Regions from separate parts of the Streptomyces sp. NBC_00370 genome, predicted to be linked through region 2. Evidence: riboswitches for the same ligand, from Rfam matches in the RefSeq annotation. Region 2 holds a riboswitch; each other region holds the start of a gene.

Region 1 (6,450 bases), 3.8 Mb from region 2:
CGCCCTGACCGCGGCCCCCGCCCAGGCGGGCTGGGGCCTGGCGTGGTGGACCGCCGCCTTCGCCGCCTCCTCGACGGCCGTCGCCGCCGACACGACCGCCGCGCGGCTCTGCGCCCTCGCCGCCACGCTGGTCTTCGGCTATCTGGCGGCGGGCCGCTGGGTCGAACCGGCCTGGACGGAGGCGGACGATCTGCGCCGCTCCCGGCTGCTGCCGTACCCGTACCCCTCGCTGATGCTGCGCCACGCGCTGCTGCCGACGGCCGCCCTGGCCGGTACGGCGGCGGTCGGCTGCGGCGTACTGGCCCTGCTCGGGCTGCCGGTCATGCCCGGCGTCGCCGTCCTCGTGTCGGCGCCCGCGCTGGTGGGCGCCGCGCTGGTGTCGGCGAACCGGGGGAGCATGCCGCAGGCGCTGTTCATCGGGACCGACACGATGATGGGCAACACGGCGCCGGTGCAGGTGCTGCTCTGGTACGTACGGGCGCCGCTGGTCATCTGCACGGCGCTGGCCCCCGCCGTGTACTACCTGTCCGGCGGTACGGCGCACCCGACCGCGCTCGTCGTCTCGGCGGCGCTGGTGGCGGCGGCGACGGCCGGCGCCCTCAGCTGGACCTGCGGCAGGGCGCGGCGGCTCTACGCTCAGTAGCGGCGCCGTGACGTGGGGTGGAGCGCGGGGCGGCCCCGGGTGGGGTGTGACGGAATCGGCGGGGTCCAGGGGAAAAGAAAAGCCCCGAGAGGCTGCGGAGCGGCCAGGATCGTCGCACTCTTGGGCCTATGAGTGATGCACCGATCGTCGTACACCGGGCGTCCGGGACAGGCGGCCGGCGGGTCACCGTCCGCGGGCAGATCATGGGACTCGCCCACTCGGACGACCACCTGGTCGAGTTCCTGCGGCTGGCCGGCCTGCCCGACGCCTTCGATCTGCTCGACGATCCGGGCTGGGTGGAGTGGCAGGGCGGCCTCCCGCACGAGTACGGCTCGAACTGACGTCCTCGGGCTGACGCCTGCGTCTCTCTCCGCATTCACTCCGCCACGATGGCCGCCAGCTCCGTCAGGCCGTTGACGCGCCAGTCCGCCGCCTCGACCACATCCGGGTCGTCCGCCCACAGGAAGCCCCACGGCCCGCGCCGCAGATGCGCGGTGCGCAGCCCGGCCCTGCGGGCGGGGAACAGGTCGTACGCGGGGTGGTCGCCGACGTACAGCGTCCGGTCGGCCGGCGCCTGTGCCACCTCGACGACATGCGCGAAGAACTCCGGCAGCGGTTTGGCGGCGCCCCACTCGGCCGACGTGGCGACCAGGTCGACGGGCAGGTCGAGGCCGCGCAGCAGTTCGCCCGCCCTGACCGTCTGGTTCCCCGCGAGGACGACCCGGACACCGAGCGCCTGGAGCCCGGCGAGCGCGGGGCGTACGTCGGGGTAGAGGTCGGACTCGTCCAGATGCTCGCCGCGCCCCGCGCTCTCCCGCGCGCGGTACGCCTCGGCCACGTCCATACCCGGTTTGATCAGGCGCAGGGCGTCGGTCGCTTCCCTGTTCTGCGCGGTCACCGCCCCGGCGAGAGCGGACATGGTGTGCCGGGGAACGCCCAGCCAGTCGGCCCAGGAGGCCCAGTAGCGGTCGTCGCGAACGAGGGTCTCGCCGACGTCGAACACGATGGTTTCAATCACCGGTCCAACCCTAGGGTGCGACTCTCCGCCGATTGTCAGTGGCTGGCCGTAGCCTTGCTCCCATGTTCGCTTATCCGTCCGCTTCTTCGCGTTCTTCCCGCGCCCGCGGTTCCGTGCGGTCCGCGGCCGTCGTCAATTCGGAGATCCGCGCCCTCTGGGCGCAGGCAGGTGCCGGCCTCTCGCCGGCCGAGCAGGAGCGCTATCAGCGACTGCTGGTGGAGTGGTCGGCGGCGGTGAAGGCCGAGGTCGTGACGGCGGCCTGAAAACCGTGGCAGCCCGAGAGTGGAGATGATCTTGATCGGGATGCCGTAGAGTTGGGTTTACCGACGCGGGGTGGAGCAGCTCGGTAGCTCGCTGGGCTCATAACCCAGAGGTCGTAGGTTCAAATCCTGCCCCCGCTACTCACCACCGAAGGCCCGGATCCACACTGGATCCGGGCCTTCGGTGATTCCGCCGCCCGACCAGGCGCAAGAGCTCGCTGTCAGAGCTTGCGTCGTCCGGCCGAGGGGCGGATCGTCGGAGTGGACGGCCGGATCTTCGCCGGGCGTGCCGGTAGCCCACTCGGTCGATGCGGGTCGCAGCCCGGCGCGGCAGCGGCCAGCCTTGGTGGGGCGCGGTACCGTCCGCGACCGTAGCCGGAGCGGCAGGAGAGACAACTGGTGGGGATGCTTGGGAGCCGTAAGACTCCGGCAGCGCGCAGAGTGCAACGCGCGGACGGCGACCAGAGCCCCCGCGCGCGCTGGATCGTGCGCTGTATGCCGGCTTTCGTCATCTTCGTCGGGGTCGTCTTCGACTCGGCGACCCCCACCCGCTTCACCGCGTCCCCCTTCTTCGCCGCGGCCCCGCTGGTCGCCGCGCCCTTCTTCACCCTGACGGGCACCCTGCTGACGGGCACCGCCGCCGTGGCGATCGACATCGTGCTGCGCGTCTTCGGGGACGGGCTCTTCAGACTCCAGGCGTTCACCGAGCTGCTGACGATCCTGGTGGTCTCCGTCCTCGCGCTCGCCATCAACCGCATCGTCCGCCGCACCAACGAGCGGCTGACCTCTGCCCGGATCATCGCCGAGACGGCCCAGCGCGCCGTCCTGCCGACGCCCGCCGACCGGATCGGCGGGCTGCACATCGCCGCGCGGTACGAGGCGGCGCAGGAGGGCGCGTTCATCGGGGGAGACCTGTTCGCCGTACAGGACACCCCGCACGGCGTACGGCTGGTCGTCGGCGACGTGCGGGGCAAGGGGCTCGGGGCCGTCGAGACGGTGTCCGTGGTCATCGGCGCCTTCCGGGAGGCGGCGGAGCAGGAGAGCTCGCTGGAGGGGGTCGCGCAGCGGCTGGAGCGCGCCATGACCCGCGAGGGCGCGCGGCGCGGCACCATCGATCTCTTCGAGGGGTTCACCACCGCCGTGCTGGCCGAGATCCCGCACGGCAAGGACGTCGTGCGGCTGATCAACCGGGGGCACCCCGAGCCGCTGATGCTGTTCGCCGACGGCGCCGCGCTGATGCTCTCGCCGACCGAGTTCGCGCTGCCGCTGGGGATGGCCGAGCTGGGCGGGTGGCCGGACCGCGCCGACGAGATCGACTACCCGACGGGCGCGACGCTGCTCTTCTACACGGACGGCCTCTCCGAGGCGCGTGACCGGCAGGGCGTCTTCTACGACCCGCGCGGCCGGCTGGACGGGGTGATCTTCCCGGGGCCCGACGAACTGCTCGACGCGATGATCGGCGACGTACGGGTGCACACGGGCGGCGGCCCCAACGACGACATGGCGCTGCTCGCGGTCAGCAGGCCGGCGGAGGGGCAGCCCGAGCGGCGCAGAACGATGCCGGTCGTGCCGTAGGGCCGCGCTGGTCGTGCCGTAGATCGCGCGTATCGCTCGCCGGATCCTGTCCGGATCCCGTCCCGCTACCTTCCGTGTTCGAACGGCGCCCCTGCGCATAACTACTGACACACCATCAGAAACACGTGTGGGTCCGTAAACCCGTCAACTCGCCCACTTGCGCCTGCATGTGTCCTGTTACGTCCGATGCGAACTTGTTAACGATCACCGGGAACAGCTTGGAATAACGGCCTGGTCTCTATTAACGTTCGATAACGCAGCGCGGTCGTCCCAGCCGTCGTCAGAGATGGCGCCGTGCGCACGCGCCGAATCCCGCAAGGGAACCGGGGAACCAACAATTGGGGTGAATCGGGAGTTTCTTGCTGCCGCAAAGCAGCGAGTCGCACCCGTAGGAGACCTTCCTGCTCCGAACCCGTCAGCTAACCCGGTAGGCGAGAAGGAAGGAAAGGAGAGCGCCCCAGTGGCGTCCAACAAGCCTGCCCCCGAGGCCTCCCTCGAAACATCTCCCTTCGGCGGCCTCGCCACCGAAGCCCCGCCGGACGGGGCCTGGGGCGACTGGAATCCCACCGGTGAGTGGAATCCCACCGAGGAGTCCGTCCTCCCGGTACGCGGCAGGCATCGCGTCGCCAAGCAGCGCAACGGACTCGCCCGCAGCTCCACGGTCCTCGGTGTCGGTGTCATCGCCGCCGTCGGCGCCGGCGGTATCGCCACGGCGCAGGAGAAGCCCGCGGTCTCCATCTCGCTGCCGGACGCGATAACCGACCACATCCCGGACGCCAAGTCGCTGCCCGGTGTGAGCGCGCTGCTGCCGGACGAGACCGAGCCGAACATCCTGGCCAGCGCCCCCCTCGGCGGCACGGACCTGGTGGCGAGCTCCGCGGTCCAGCACGGCGCGACCGCCGGCGGCGACGCGGGCGAGGCCCTGCGGGCCCGGATCCTCCAGCAGGCCGAGCACCAGCAGGCGGAGGCCGACCAGGCGGCCCAGGCGGCCGCCGAGACCACCGCGGCGAAGCAGGCCGAGGCCGAGGCGAAGAAGCAGCAGACCGAGGCCCAGAAGAAGGTCGAAGAGGCGAAGCAGAAGGCGGAGGAAGCGGCCAAGAAGAAGGCCGAGGAGCTCCGGCTCGCGAAGCTCGCCTCCAGCTACACCCTCCCCGTCGCCTCGTACACGATCACCTCCACCTTCGGTGAGGCCGGCTCCATGTGGGCCTCCGGCTACCACACGGGACTGGACTTCGCCGCGCCCACGGGCACCCCGATCAAGGCCATCCACAGCGCTACCGTCAAGTCGGCCGGCTGGGCCGGCTCGTACGGCTACCGCACGGTCCTGGAGCTGGAGGACGGCACGGAGCTGTGGTTCTGCCACCAGTCCTCGATGACCGTCACAGCGGGCCAGAAGGTCACCACCGGCGATGTGATCGGCCGCGTCGGCGCGACCGGCAACGTGACCGGGCCGCATCTGCACCTTGAGGTGCACACCCCGGACGGCACCGGTATCGACCCGAACGGATGGCTGCAGGCCAGGGGCATCAACCCCTGACCCCACCAGACCCCGGCGGCTCCGGCGCTCACCCCCCGACGTCGGAGTCGTCGGTCTTTCGGCGTTCAATGGACGAATGACCGATCTGCGAAAGCTGGGCACCTCCGACCTCCACGTCTCCCCGCTGGCCCTCGGCGGCAACGTCTTCGGCTGGGGCGCCGACGAGGCACAGTCCTTCGCCGTACTGGACGCGTACACGGCGGCGGGCGGCAACTTCATCGACACCGCCGACTCGTACACCGCCTGGGTCGACGGCAACGAGGGCGGCGAGTCCGAGACCATCATCGGCGACTGGGTCGCCTCACGCGGCAACCGCTCCGACGTCCTGATCGCCACCAAGGTCGCCAGCCACCCGAAGCGCAAGGGGCTCGCGCCGGCGAACATCAAGGCGGCGGTCGAGGACTCGCTGCGCCGACTGCGTACCGACTACATCGACCTGTACTACACGCATGTCGACGACACGAGCGTCTCCGTCGAGGACATCGTCACGACCCTCGACCAGCTGGTGAAGGAGGGCAAGGTCCGCGCGGTGGCCGCCTCCCAGATCGGGCCCGAGCGGCTGTCCGAGTCCGTCACCTTCGCCGAGAAGGAGGGCCTGGCCCGCTATGCGGCGCTCCAGGTCAACTACAACCTCGTCTCGCGGGACAGCTACGAGGGCGAACTGCGGGACGTCGTCGCCCGGCACGGGCTGGCCGCCGTGCCGTTCTTCTCGCTCGCCCGCGGCTTCCTGACCGGCAAGTACCGGCCCGGCACGACCGTCGAGAGCGTACGCAGCGAGGGCGCGGCCGAATATCTGAACACCGACCGTGGTCCCCGGGTCCTCGCCGCGCTCGACCGGGTCGCGGGGGCGCACGGCGCCGAGGTCGCGACCGTGGCGCTGGCCTGGCTGGCCGCGCAGCCGACCGTCGCTGTGCCGCTCGCCTCCGCGCGTACGGTCGAGCAGCTGCCGTCGCTGCTGGCGGTCGCGGATCTCGAACTGACGCCGGAAGAACTCGCGGAGCTGACGGCGGCCTCGGCGTAGGGGCGCCGCGGCCCGGGTATCCGGGCTCAGTACTGGCGGTACGGGTTGTAGCCGTCGTAGTCGACGTACGGCGGCGGCACCCAGACCCGGCCCGTGGCCCGCGCCGCGTAGGTGAGCGCGGGCCCCGCCAGCTCCTTCCGCTCCCACAGCCGGTCCAGCAGCTCCCGCTCGCGCTCGGCGAAGTCGCCGACGGCGAGACCGCGCCCGGCGCGGTGGCGCAGGAACGCCAGGGAGGTCGCCGTCACCTCGTACTCGGTGACCGCCCGCGCGGCCGTCGTGCCGTACGTACGGCCCGCGTAGTCCCGCGCCATGGTGCGGGCCCGCATCGAGGACAGCGCGGCCGGCTCGGCCGTCCCCAGCCAGCCCGCCGCCGCGTACGCGGGCAGCTGCGCGGCG
Region 2 (6,450 bases):
GCGCCTGCCGGTCAGGTCGACACCGTCGATGACCTCGGCCGCTGTCGAGGTGGCCGTGAACGGGGTGGTGATTTCAGGCATGGCTGTACTCCGTGGGTCGGCGTGCGGGGTGAGAGGTGTCGGGGTCAGCCGGCGGCGCGGCAGATCAGCCGGACGACGCGTCTGATCCGGTCGCGGAACTCGGCGCGGGTGGCCGAGGTCTGCTTCCAGGTGAGGGCGGCGGAGAAGATGACGTCCATGACGTCGTCAGCGGTCAGCTCGTCGGTGAGCAGGCCGGGCGGCGCGAGCGCGCCGACCCGGTCGCTGATCGTCGCCCGCGCCTGCTCCTGGTGGTCGTGGAACATCGAGCCGAGCTGCGGTCCGCTGTTCTCCAGCAGCTCGCCGAGGTCTCTGGCCACCTGGGTCTCGACGTACTGGCCCATCAGGGCGTCCAGCGCCGCCACCGTGCGGTCCTCGAAGCTCGCCGCCGGGTCGTCGTCGAAGCTCGCCTCCATGCCCCGCTGGGCGCGCTCAAGGACCCCGCGCATCGTGGCGCGGTACAGCTGCTCCTTGTTGGAGAAGTGCAGGTAGAGGCCGGGCCGGGACACGCCGGCCGCCTTGGCGACCGCCTCCATGGACGTCTTCTGGAATCCGTACCTGCCGAACACCCCGAGGGCTGCTGCCAGCACTGCGGCGCGCTTGGGGTCGTCGGACTCCCGCTCAGGACTACTCACACCTGACACATTAGACAGTCGTACGAAGTTTGTCTAACGCGTCAGCGCGAGTGCTCCCCGCGACCCCAGCGCGAGGCTTCCTGGGCGGCCGACCGCACCCTGCCCCGCAGGCCCGCCGGCAGCTTCCGCAAGGCCGTCCGTACGAGGCGGCGTATCCCGGGACGGGTCGCTGCCGACGCCACGAAGTGCCGCAGCCACAGCTGACGGCCCGGCTGACCGGCGGTCAGCTGGAGCTGGGAGTGCGGGCCGAACCAGTTGGGGACGAGGATGCGCCCGCCGATGCGCCGCACCCCGAGATACGGCCGGTCCTCGCTGGCGACCCTGGCCCGCCGGCCGAGGCCCAGCACCTGGTAGTTGAGCCACACGTGGTGGCGGCCGCTCGCGAGCGGGTTGCCGCCGGCGAGCGTGTCCGGGTCGAGAAGCGTCTCCCCCGTGATCACCACTTCGTGCCGTCCGGCGCCGAGCGGCCTCAGTTCGGGGGTCAGTTCACTGTCGGGATACCACCAGTGGCCGTCGGAGGTGTTCTGCACGAGCAGCTCGCCCGTGGCGTAGGAGAAAGGATCGGTCACCTCGACGTTCTCCGCGCCTTCGATTCCCGCCAGCAGTTCGGGATCGAGGAAGAATTTTCCCTCGCGCTCCACGAGGACCAACGGCTCACCATTCGGCCTGACATGACGGACCGTGGTCCGCACCACGAGTTTGTCCTGCCGCCAGAACGGTTTCTCCATGTCGAGCCGCGGCCTGATTCCACCGGTGCGCCGGGCGAGTTCGACAAGGGATTCCAGCCGGCCCTCCTCCAGCAGGGTGGCCCGCAGTCTCCCGACGGCCGGCATTCCTTCTCTGACGCCCGGTGGGAAACATTCCAGCGCCATCTTCCGAACGACATCGAAATAGGTGCGCAGTTGAGCCCCGGTCCGTTGCAGAACGCGCGGCTCGGTCACCGGACGGAGTAATTCCACCCGATAGGAACGCCGTAGCAGTCTGTCGCGCAACTCCCCCGGTTCCGTGCCCTCCTTGACGGCCTCGACGACATGCCGCAGATGGCGGTAGTACGTGTCGGCCGTCGTGACGCCGCTGCTGTTGTTCCCGCCGTCCGCCCTGCGGACCCAGCGGTAGGTCGGATAGTCACCGAGAATGGAGACGGTGCGCGCCCGGGTGTAGGCGCGGGCCATGAAGAGCTGGTCCTCCAGCCGGACGCGCCCTTCGGGAAATGTGATGCCGTGGTCCAGCAGAAAGGATCTCCGGAACATCTTGTGCGGCGTCAGGCTCTCGATCAGTGGCGCGTCCTTGACCGTGCAGCGCTCGACGGTCCGTTTGAACACGTTGCTCGGTCCCGTCATCGTGCCGTACATCTTGCCAAGCACGATGTCCGAGTCGTTCCGCTCACCCAGCCTGACCAGGCGTTCCAGTGACTCCGGGGCGAGTTCGTCGTCCTGGTCGACGAACTGCACGTACTTGCCGCGGGCCAGTCGCACGCCGACGTTGCGGGGCTTGCCCGGCCAGCCGGAGTTCTCCTGATGGTGGACGCGCACATGCGGGTGGCGGGCGGCGAGCCGGCGCAGCCGCTCGGCCGAGTCGTCCGTCGACCCGTCATTCACATAGAGAATCTCGTAGGCGTCGGAGCCAAGGCTCTGGCCGGTCAGTGATGCGGCGCAGCGATCCAGATGCTCTCCGGCGTTGTAAACCGGAATCACTATGCTCACTTTCAGCATTCGGGCCCCCTCGTCAACAGCGGCGGTCACCGAGTGAGATTCACACACCCCTCAGAAGGTTGTACGTAAATATGACTTCGACACGACGGGTGCCGTTTCCCTGACGTTCATTCAGCCCAGCGGGCCGGCGCCGGGCGCGGGCGGCGCGGATGGCCACTTGACACCTGTTCAGAAACGCCCCGACGGGCTATCGTCCCCAGGGATCGCACTCTGCGCATCGTTGCCGATGCGTCCCACCGCGGGCAGGAGTCACGCCCCGCTCCGAGACCCCGGAGGCCCGGCGATGCTCTTCTGGACCCTCGCTCTGCTGCTCACCCTGATCGCCTTCGGCAGCATCGGCTACGCGATGGCCGGCCTCGGCCGGGGCAGCGGACGTACCGGTGCGCGCCGTATCGGCGACTGCACGATGCGCCATGTCCCCCGCATGCCGAACGGGCCCACCCCCGCCGGACGTGTGCGTCGTCCGGCCGGAGTGGGCCCGTCAGGTGGGTGAAGGTCCGGTCAGTAGGGACCGTTCACGTTGTCGATCGAGCCGTAGGTGGCAGCCGCGTAGTTGCACGCGGCGGTGATGTTGGCCACCGGGTCGTAGCTGTCCATGGACGTGCCGTCCACGTGGTACGCCTGGAACGTCGGGTCGATGACCTGCAGCAGTCCCTTGGACGGCGTGCCGGCGGCGGCGTTCGAGTCCCAGTTGTTGATGGCCGCCGGGTTGCCCGACGACTCCCGCATGATGTTGCGGTAGATGCCGTCGTAGCTGCCCGGGATGCCGTGGGCGGCCATGATGTCCAGCGACTCCTTGATCCAGCCGTCCAGGTCGTTGGTGTACGACGCGGCCGCCGTCTGGATGGGGGTGGTGCTCGTACCGCCCTGGGCGCTCTTGCCGGACGGGACGGCCGCCGCCGTGGCGGGCTTGGCCTCGGCCTTCGGGGCACTCTTCGGAGCGCTCTTCGTGACAGTCCTGTCGGCGGTCGTCGCCGCCGTCCTCGACGCCGCCTTCCCGCCCAGGGTCAGCTTGAGGCCGGGGTGGATCAGCGACGGGTTGCCGCCGACGGCCTGCCGGTTGTCCTGGTAGAGCTTCTTCCAGCCACCGCTCAGCGAGTGGGTGCGGGCGATCTTGGCGAGCGAGTCACCGGAGACCACGGAGTACGTGGTCGGCGCGGCCTTCTTGGCGGCCACGACGGACGCGGGGGCCGATTTCACGGCCGACTCGACGGCCGAGCTGTGGACGGACGGCGCCGCTGTGGCGGTGGTGGCGGCCACCAGCGGGATGGTGAGCGCCGCACCACCCGTACCGAATGCGATAAGGCGTCGGGTGAGCCGGCCGGTACGGGGACGACGGTGCTTCTTGGGCATGACTAATTCCTCTCCGTCGCCTGCGAGGTGAGCTGTCGGGTTCGGACTGGAGATGTCCGGCCACATGAATGTGGCTTCACCCCTAGCCGGTCCTGTTTACGGACCGGCGGCTTACCTTGGGTCCCCCGCTCCTGCCGTAAGTGAGTGGGATTGGGTTTTCCGGACGGCGGCAGGATTAGGCGGTCCACCCGGAGTGACGTGAACGTAAGCGACAAAGACCGGCCTGAACAAGTCCGGGATTACAGGAACATCTCGAATCGGGAATCCGACGGTTCGACATCTCGTTACCGGAACAAGATCCGAGAACTCAACTTTCCTTCTGTGCGCGGGAAATAGCAGCCGGCCGCGCGCACGCCCGACATGTCCTTACGTGACACACATCACGGGGATATACCGCAACCGCGCGCTCCAACGAGGAACGCCGAACGACAAGTTGACCTATCGGTGGCTATACGGACTTGAAGGTCAATACCGCCAAATCGCCCATATGGGAAGCGCGCGTGTGGTCGCGGACGAGGCAAGTGCCGTTGCCGCGCGCGGTATCCTTCCCTACGGCCGTCCCAGCCCGCCAAGCCCACTGACAGCTCTGGACGGGCCGTTTTCGAGGAGCAAGACGCGTGAGCGAGAACGAAGCACTGATCACCTTCGTCCGGGCCCGGCTGGACGAGGAGGAGCAGATCGCGCGCAACGGTGGCAGCGACACGTGGCGGTGCCCGCCGGACCGGCCGGGCGAGGTGCACAGCTCCACGGGCCCGATCGCCTTCAGCATGAAGGACTACGGCTACGACCATCACATCGCCCACCAGGACCCGGCGCAGACCCTCCGCCGTATCGAGACCACCCGGGTACTCATCGGCGAGTACGCGGAGGTGGCCGAGCTGGACGTGGACCGCCCCGCCCGTGACTTCCCCTCCGGGCGCGCGGTCGGCCTGGGCTTCGTCGTCCGGCAGATCGCGGCCGAGCACGCGGGACACCCCGACTACCGGGTGAAGTGGCTTCCCCGGTTCGCCGGTTGAGCTGACGGAGGGCGGACACCGCCGCACCGAATATCGCTTTCGCGGCGGACGTCCGACGGTTAATCTCCGAACGACGGCCGACCCCGTGAGGAGCTGAGATGCCCGGTCACCCGAGCGCGCGTTGACGTAGGTCCCGACCGACCTGTCATCGCGTGCCGCCTCTGATCGCGGCACGGCGAGCCTTTTCCTCAGCCCTCGGCGCCCCAAGGGGTCACTGTGCCGTTCCGTCTTCCCGCCCTGTCGCGGGACCGTGATTTCCGCAGTCTCTGGGCCGGCCAGAGCGCCTCGCAGCTCGGGGCACAGGCCGCGCAGGTCACACTGCCGCTCGTCGCCGTGGTGGCACTGCACGCGGGCGCCGGTCAGCTCGGCGCCCTCCGCGCGGTGCAGCAGGCACCGATCCTGCTGTTCTCGCTCTTCGTGGGGGCGTGGGTGGACCGCAGGCGCTCCCGCACCATGATGGTGCTGGCCGACGCGGGCCGCGCCGTGGCACTGGCCGTGATCCCGGTCTGCTGTCTTCTCGGGGTGCTCGGCGTTCCGGTGCTGTTCGTGGTCGCTTTCCTGGTGGGCGTACTGAGCGTGTGCTTCGACGTGGCGTACCAGGCGTCGCTGGTACGCCTGGTGCCACGCGACCAGCTCGCCCAGGGCAACAGCCTGCTGGAGGGCAGCAGGTCGGCGGCGCAGATCGGCGGCCCCGCGCTCGGCGGGGCGATGGTCTCGCTGCTCTCCGTACCGGTCGCCGCGGCGGCCAACGCCTGCTTCTTCGTCCTGTCGTCCCTGTCGGTCCGGCGGATCAGCCGCAACGAGCCGGTACCCCTGTCCGGGGCGGGATCCGGGCCCGGGTCCGAGGGGCGGTCCGCCGTCCGGATGTGGCGGCAGATCCACGAGGGACTGCGTCTGGTCGTCAGCGACGGCTCGCTGCGGGCCGTGGGGATCTGCTCGGCCCTCTTCCAGTTCTCCTTCGCCGGTCTGATGACCGTCTATCTGCTCTTCCTGTCGCGCACCCTGCAGCTGCCGGGCACCGCCGTCGGCCTGGCGCTCGCGGCCGTCGGTCCCGGCGCGCTGGCGGGTTCGCTGCTGGCGGCGTGGCTGCCCGGAAGGATCGGGTACGGCCTGGTGCTGGTGTCGGCGGCCGTGCTCGGGGACGGCGTACTGCTGTGCGTCCCCGCGCTGCACGGGTCGGGCGCCGCCACCCTCGCCCTGCTCATGGCGGTGAACTTCGTCTTCGGCGTCTTCGGCCAGCTGGTCGACGTCACGGTCATGGCGGTCCGGCAGGCCGTGACGCCCGTGCGGATCCAGGGCCGGGTCGTCGCGACCGTCAACGTCGTCGGCATGGGTCTGACCCCGCTCGGGTCACTGCTCGGCGGCTTCCTGGCCGCCGGCTGGGGACCGCGTACCGCGCTCCTGGTGACCGCGGCCGGTCTGCTGCTGTCGCCCCTGTTCATGGTCTTCTCACCCCTGGCGCGGCTGGGGAGAAAACTGCCGGTAGCCGCCGTGCCCGATTGAGCGAAAGGCAGCGGAAACGCGTTGAACAAAACGCATCGCTGGGCCGTACACCTGTCTGCGGCCCCGACCCTCTGTGCCTGGTCCGCCACGTCATCACCGGGCCTCGCGCGGAAGGAACTTGGGTTGTCGCCCTTCATGAAGTCCCGCCAACTG
Region 3 (6,450 bases), 5.6 Mb from region 2:
AGCCGTACGCCGCCGAGGTCGGCGCGGTGCCGGAGCCCCGGCGCCGTCGTCTTGAGGGCGACGGGGTAGCCGAGGGTGTCGGCCGCCTCGACGGCGGCGTCGGGGTCCGGCGCGGCCAGCGTCGGCCGTACGGCGATGCCGTAGTGGCCGAGCAGCGCACGCGAGTCGGCCGCCGACAGGGCGATCCCCCGGGTGTCGGGAGCCGCGCCGAGCAGCCGGGTGATGAGGGCGGCGGCCTCGCCCTCGGCGATGTTCTCGTACTCCGGGACCCGCCCCACGGCGGCGGCCTCCCGCCGCCACTGGGCGTACTTGACGGCTTCGCCGAGCGCCCGTACGGCCCGCTCGGCGGCGGGATAGGCGGGGATCCGCCGGCCGGGAGCGGTGGAGTCGGGCGCTCCCAGGGCGTCGGCCAGACCCTCGATCTCCACATGGACCACGGCCACCGGTTTCGCGGGGGCTTCGGGGGCCGCTTCGCGCAGGGCCGCCGCCAGGGCGGGGCCGTCGGCCGGGTGTGCGGTGCCGTCGTCGGCGACGACGCCCGGGATCGCCGTCACCACGACCGCGTCGCAGGCCGGGTCGACGACGGCCGTGGCCAGCGCGGCGCGGAAGACCTCGGGGGTGGCCGCAGTCGTCAGGTCCAGCGGCGGCAGGGGGCGCAGCCCCGCTGCGAGGCAGGCGTCGTAGGTGAGCAGGCCGAGGGACTCGGAGTTGCCGAGGATCGCCACGCGCGGCCCGGCGGGCAGCGGCTGTCCCGCGAGCAGCAGTCCGGCGTCCACCATCTCGGTCACGGTGTCGACGCGGATGACGCCGGCCTGCCGCATCAGGGCCGAGACCGTGCCCTCCGGGATGCGGCTGACCGGGACGGCGTGGCCGGGCGGTTCGCTGCCGGTGTGCCGGGCGCCCTTGACGACGACGACCGGTTTCGTGGCGGCCATCCGGCGGGCGAGCCGGGTGAACTTGCGCGGGTTGCCGAGCGATTCGAGGTACATCAGGACCACGTCGGTCTCCGGGTCCTCGTACCAGTACTGCAGGAACTCGTTGCCCGAGACGTCGGCGCGGTTGCCCGCCGAGACGAAGGACGAGAGGCCGGCGCCGCGCCGGTGGAGGCCGGAGAGCAGGGCGATACCGATCGCGCCCGACTGGGTGAAGAGCCCGATGCGGCCGCGGTGCGGCGACTGCGGTGTGAGGGAGGCGTTCAGCCGTACGTCGGCCGCGGTGTTGATGATCCCGAAGGCGTTGGGGCCGATGAGCCGCATCCCGTACGAGCGGGCCTGCCGCAGCAGGGCGCGCTGGCGCTCCCTGCCCCGGTCGCCGCTCTCGGCGTATCCGGCGGAGAGCACGACCACGCCCCGTACGCCGTGCGCGCCGCAGTCGGCGACGGCGTCCGGCACCCGGCCGGCGGGTACGGCGATGACGGCCAGGTCGACCGGGCCTTCGACGGCGGCGACCGAGCGCAGGGCGGGTACGCCGTCCAGCTCGCCCTCGTCGTCGGCGAAGGCGCTGTTGACCGCGTACGTACGGCCGGTGAAGCCGGCGCCGAGGAGGTTGCGCAGGACCGTGCGGCCGACGCCGCCGGGGGTCCGGCTGGTGCCGACGACGGCAACGGATCCGGGGGCCAGCAGCCGCTGCACCGAGCGCGCCTCGGCCCGCTGCTCACGGCCGCGCTGCACGGCCAGCGACTCGGCGGTGGGTTCGAGGTCGAGGGTGAGGCGTACGGCGCCGTCCTCGAAGCTGCGCTTCTGGGTGAATCCGGCGTCCCGGAACACCTTGATCATCTTGTTGTTGGCGGGCAGCACCTCGGCGGCGAAGCGCCGGATGCCGCGCTCGCGTGCGACCGCCGCGATGTGTTCGAGCAGTGCGGAGGCGACGCCGCGCCCCTGGTGGGCGTCCTGGACGAGGAAGGCGACCTCCGCCTCGTCGGCGGGCGCCGAGGCCGAGCGGCCCAGCTCGTCGATCCGGTCGTAGCGGACGGTCGCGATGAAGTCGCCGCCCACGGTGACGGCGAGTCCGACCCGGTCCACGTAGTCGTGGTGGGTGAACCGGTGCACGTCCTTGTCGGAGAGCCGGGGGTACGGCGCGAAGAAGCGGTAGTACTTGGACTCGTCGGAGACCTGCTCGTAGAAGCTCACCAGCCGTTCGGCGTCGTCGGCGGTGATGGGCCTGATCCGCGCGGTGCCTCCGTCGCGCAGCACCACGTCTGCTTCCCAGTGATCGGGGTACGCGTGATCCGACGGCGTCATACGTCAAGCCTATGGCCTGACCCGCGGCGTTCGCAGCGGTCGCGGCCGGTGGCGGGGCGGGGCACCCTGGGGCGGCAGAACCGTTTTGGCCGCACATGAGACACTGGTCTAGACAACCTCTTGAGACTTGAAGGGCAACACCATGGCTGAGCGCCGCGTCAACGTCGGCTGGGCCGAGGGCCTGCACGCCCGCCCCGCATCCATCTTCGTCCGCGCCGCCACGGCCTCCGGCGTCCCCGTCACGATCGCGAAGGAAGGCGGCAGCCCGGTCAACGCCGCGTCCATGCTGGCCGTGCTGGGACTCGGTGCGCAGGGCGGCGAGGAGGTCGTGCTCGCTTCCGACGCGGACGGCGCCGACGCCGCGCTGGACCGGCTGTCGAAGCTGGTGGCCGAGGGACTGGACGAGCTTCCCGAGACGGTCTGACCCGCCCGGCGCGTCCGAAGCGTCCGTAGCCAAGCGGCGGTGACCCCCGGATCCGGGGGTCACCGCCGCTTGGCTGTCCGCGTGGGCCCGCGGGGGCCGCCGGTGTCAGACGTGCACGCCGTGCTTGCGCAGATACGCCAGCGGGTCGACGTCCGTGCCGTACTCCTGGCCGGTCCTGGCCTCGAAGTGCAGATGCGGTCCTGTGGCGTTGCCCGTCGCCCCCGAGAGGGCGATCCGCTCCCCCGGCGTGACGGACTGGCCGACCGTCACCTGGATCGAGGAGAGATGGCCGTACTGCGTGTACATGCCGTCGCGCATCCGGATCACCACGTTGTTGCCGTAAGCGCCGCCCCAGCCCGCCTCCACGACGGTGCCGGCGCCGACGGCGACCACCTCGGTGCCCGTGGCGGCGTGGAAGTCGATGCCGGTGTGGCTGCCGGACGACCACAGCGCCCCGCCGCTCTCGTACCCGGTGCTCACGTACGAGTGCGCGACCGGCGTCCGGAAGGCGTTCAGCCGCTTGCGCGCGGCGGCGCGCGCGGCGCGCTGCCTGGCCTCGCGCACCTCTTGGGCGCGCGCCTCGGCCTTCCGCTTCGCCTCCGCCCTGGCCTCGGCGACCCGCTTCGCCTGCTCGGCGGCGGCCCGCTGGGCCGTCGCCTGGGCGGCGATGGTGTCGCTTATCGAATCGCCGATGACGATGGCCTGGGTGGTGCTGCTGCCCTGTCCTGCGGCCGGGCCCTCGGGCTCGGCGGCGAGCGCCTGGGAGGACAGTGCTCCGACGACTCCGCTGACGGTGAGCGTCGCGACGCCCGCCACGCTCATGCTCCTGCGGGTGGGACGTCTGCGGGCACGGTGCTTCCCGGTGGGACGGGTGAACGCCATGGAGTGGCTGATCCTTTCCTTCCTTCTCGCCTACCGGGTTAGCTGACGGGTTCGGAGCAGGAAGGTCTCCTACGGGCACCTCCGCACGGCCGGCGAAGGCATCCGATTCACCCCAGGGACATGGGTCCCCGGCTCCCCAGGCTCGCGCCTGACGGGGACTCGGCGATGGCTGCCCGATGCCGCGGACGCGGCTGGTGACTGGCGGACAGCCCGACCGACGCTAAGCGGGCGGACTTCGCATCACCAAAGCCGCGCGGGCATTTGTAGCGCACACCACAGGGCAGAGCGGGCAAAAGGGAGAACCCCGGCCACCCGCACCGGGGTTCTCCCCTGAGGTCCTGCCGCTCGGATCGGCCCTTACGGACGGATCAGCCCGCGACGACCGTCACATCGCCGATACCGAGAGCCGTGACCGGCTCCTTGATCTGCGCGGCGTCACCGACGAGCACCGTGACGAGCCGGTCGACCGGGAACGCGTTGACGGCAGCGGCCGTCGCCTCGACCGTGCCCGTCTCGGCCAGCCGCGCGTACAACTGCGCCTGGAAGTCGTCCGGGAGATGCTGCTCGACCTGGTCGGCCAGCGTCCCGGCGACCGAGGCGGCCGTCTCGTACTTCAGCGGGGCGACCCCGACCAGGTTCTGCACGGCGACGTCCCGCTCGGCCTCGGTGAGACCGTCCGCCGCGAGGGTGCGCAGCACCGTCCAGAGGTCCTCCAGCGCCGGGCCGGTGGACTCCGTGTCCACCGAACCGCTGATGGCGAGCATCGCGGCGCCCGTGCCGTCGGCGGCCGAGCGCAGCACCTGGCCGAACGCCCGTACGCCGTACGTGTAGCCCTTCTCCTCACGCAGCACCCGGTCGAGCCGGGAGGTGAGCGTGCCGCCCAGGCAGTACGTGCCGAGCACCTGGGCCGGCCAGACGCGGTCGTGCCGGTCGGCGCCGATGCGGCCGATCAGCAACTGCGTCTGTACGGCGCCCGGTCGGTCCACGATCACGACGCGGCCCGTGTCGTCGGCGGTGACGGCGGGCACCGGGCGCGGCTCTGCCGTGTTGCCCGTCCAGTCGCCGAGGCTGTCGGCGAGCACCTGGTCCAGATCGACGCCGGTGAGATCGCCGACGACCACGGCGGTCGCCGTGGCCGGACGGACGTACGCGTCGTAGAAGGCGCGCACGCCCGCCGCGTCGATCCGCTCGACCGTCTCCTCGGTGCCCTGGCGCGGCCGGGACATCCGCAGGGACGCCGGGAACAGCTCCTTGGAGAGCTGCTTGGCGGCGCGGCGGCCCGGGTTGGCCGTCTCGTGCGGGATCTCGTCGAGGCGGTTGCGCACCAGCCGCTCGATCTCGCTGTCCGCGAAGGCGGGGGCGCGCAGCGCCTCCGCGACCAGGCCGAGCGCCTTGGGCAGCCGGGAGACCGGCACTTCGAGGGAGACCCGGACGCCGGGGTGGTCGGCGTGCGCGTCGAGCGTGGCGCCGCAGCGCTCCAGCTCGGCGGCGAACTCCTCGGCCGAGTGCTTGTCGGTGCCCTCTGACAGGGCGCGCGCCATGATCGTGGCGATGCCGTCGAGCCCTTCCGGCTCGGCGTCGAGGGGGGCGTCGAGACAGATCTCGACGGCCACCACCTGCTGTCCCGGGCGGTGACAGCGCAGCACCGTCAGACCGTTGGCCAGGGCGCCCCGTTCGGGCGCGGGGAAGGCCCAGGGCCTGGCCTCGCCGGCCGTCGGCCGCGGGTGGAACTCCATGGTCGCGGCAGCCTCGGTCACTTGTCCGCCCCTTCGTGCTCGGTCTCTTCGGTGGCCGCTTCGTCAGCAGGCTCTTCGGCGGCGAGCGGTTCGTACACCAGGACCGCCCTGTTGTCGGGGCGCAGTCGCGCGGCGGCGACGGCCTTCACCTCGGCTGCCGTGATGTCCAGGACCCGGGTCACCGCGGTCAGGGCCAGCTGCGGGTCGCCGAACAGCACGGCGTACCTGCACAGTTCGTCGGCGCGGCCGGCGACCGTACCGAGCCGGTCCAGCCACTCGCGCTCCAGCTGCGCCTGCGCGCGCTCCATCTCCTCGTCGGTCGGGCCCTCCTCGGCGAGGCGGGCCAGCTCCTCGTCGACGGCGGACTCGATCTGCGGGATCTCCACGCCGCCCGACGTCTTGACGTCCAGCCAGCCGAGCGAGGGCGCGCCTGCGAGACGCAGCAGGCCGAAGCCCGCCGCCACGGCCGTACGGTCCCTGCGGACCAGGCGGTTGTGCAGCCGGGACGACTCGCCGCCGCCGAGGACGGTGAGCGCCAGGTCGGCGGCGTCGCACTCGCGCGTGCCGTCCTGCGGCAGCCGGTAGGCGGCCATCAGCGCACGGGCCGGCACCTCTTCCTGGATCTCCTCGCGCAGCTGCTCGCCGATGATGTCGGGGAGCGTGCCGTCACGCGGCGGCTTCTTGCCGTCGTGCGAGGGGATCGAGCCGAAGTACTTCTCGACCCAGGCCAGCGTCTGCGCCGGGTCGATGTCGCCGACGACCGACAGCACCGCGTTGTTGGGCGCGTAGTTCGTACGGAAGAACGCGCGGGCGTCGTCGAGCGTCGCCGCGTCCAGGTCGGCCATCGAGCCGATCGGGGTGTGGTGGTACGGGTGGCCCTCGGGGTAGGAGAGCGCGGTCAGCCGCTCGAAAGCCGTGCCGTACGGCACGTTGTCGTACCGCTGGCGGCGTTCGTTCTTGACGACGTCGCGCTGGTTCTCCATCGACTCGTCGTCGAGCGCGGTGAGCAGCGAGCCCATCCGGTCGGCCTCCAGCCAGAGCGCGAGCTCCAGCTGGTGCGTGGGCATGGTCTCGAAATAGTTGGTGCGCTCGAAGCTGGTGGTGCCGTTCAGCGAGCCGCCGGCGCCCTGGACCAGTTCGAAGTGGCCGTTACCCTTCACCTGTGCGG

What was found. Region 2 has a riboswitch for cyclic di-AMP ahead of OHS57_RS03535 (LysM peptidoglycan-binding domain-containing protein). Riboswitches for the same ligand answer to the same signal wherever they lie in the genome.
Region 1: it holds a riboswitch for cyclic di-AMP, as region 2 does, so the genes downstream of both, OHS57_RS20665 (M23 family metallopeptidase) here and OHS57_RS03535 (LysM peptidoglycan-binding domain-containing protein) in region 2, are expected to answer to the same signal.
Region 3: it holds a riboswitch for cyclic di-AMP, as region 2 does, so the genes downstream of both, OHS57_RS28580 (M23 family metallopeptidase) here and OHS57_RS03535 (LysM peptidoglycan-binding domain-containing protein) in region 2, are expected to answer to the same signal.

The regions. Positions count from the first base shown of each region.
Region 1 covers NZ_CP107968.1:4,620,388-4,626,837, forward strand. Annotated here, with positions in the region: gene OHS57_RS20635 (hypothetical protein) at 1-643, shown strand, start outside; gene OHS57_RS20640 (hypothetical protein) at 772-984, shown strand; gene OHS57_RS20645 (HAD family hydrolase) at 1,020-1,658, opposite strand; gene OHS57_RS20650 (hypothetical protein) at 1,724-1,924, shown strand; tRNA gene OHS57_RS20655 (tRNA-Met) at 1,989-2,062, shown strand; gene OHS57_RS20660 (PP2C family protein-serine/threonine phosphatase) at 2,327-3,496, shown strand; cyclic di-AMP (ydaO/yuaA leader) riboswitch at 3,790-3,945, shown strand; gene OHS57_RS20665 (M23 family metallopeptidase) at 3,957-5,033, shown strand; gene OHS57_RS20670 (aldo/keto reductase) at 5,110-6,054, shown strand; gene OHS57_RS20675 (PrsW family intramembrane metalloprotease) at 6,081-6,450, opposite strand, start outside.
Region 2 covers NZ_CP107968.1:824,200-830,649, forward strand. Annotated here, with positions in the region: gene OHS57_RS03515 (SDR family NAD(P)-dependent oxidoreductase) at 1-81, opposite strand, end outside; gene OHS57_RS03520 (TetR/AcrR family transcriptional regulator) at 126-713, opposite strand; gene OHS57_RS03525 (glycosyltransferase family 2 protein) at 755-2,425, opposite strand; gene OHS57_RS03530 (hypothetical protein) at 2,709-2,918, shown strand; gene OHS57_RS03535 (LysM peptidoglycan-binding domain-containing protein) at 2,927-3,778, opposite strand; cyclic di-AMP (ydaO/yuaA leader) riboswitch at 3,781-3,945, opposite strand; gene OHS57_RS03540 (DUF6221 family protein) at 4,396-4,794, shown strand; gene OHS57_RS03545 (MFS transporter) at 5,011-6,297, shown strand; gene OHS57_RS03550 (sulfatase) at 6,421-6,450, shown strand, end outside.
Region 3 covers NZ_CP107968.1:6,394,056-6,400,505, reverse strand. Annotated here, with positions in the region: gene OHS57_RS28590 (bifunctional acetate--CoA ligase family protein/GNAT family N-acetyltransferase) at 1-2,240, opposite strand, end outside; gene OHS57_RS28585 (HPr family phosphocarrier protein) at 2,383-2,664, shown strand; gene OHS57_RS28580 (M23 family metallopeptidase) at 2,770-3,546, opposite strand; cyclic di-AMP (ydaO/yuaA leader) riboswitch at 3,560-3,721, opposite strand; gene OHS57_RS28575 (M16 family metallopeptidase) at 3,915-5,282, opposite strand; gene OHS57_RS28570 (M16 family metallopeptidase) at 5,300-6,450, opposite strand, start outside.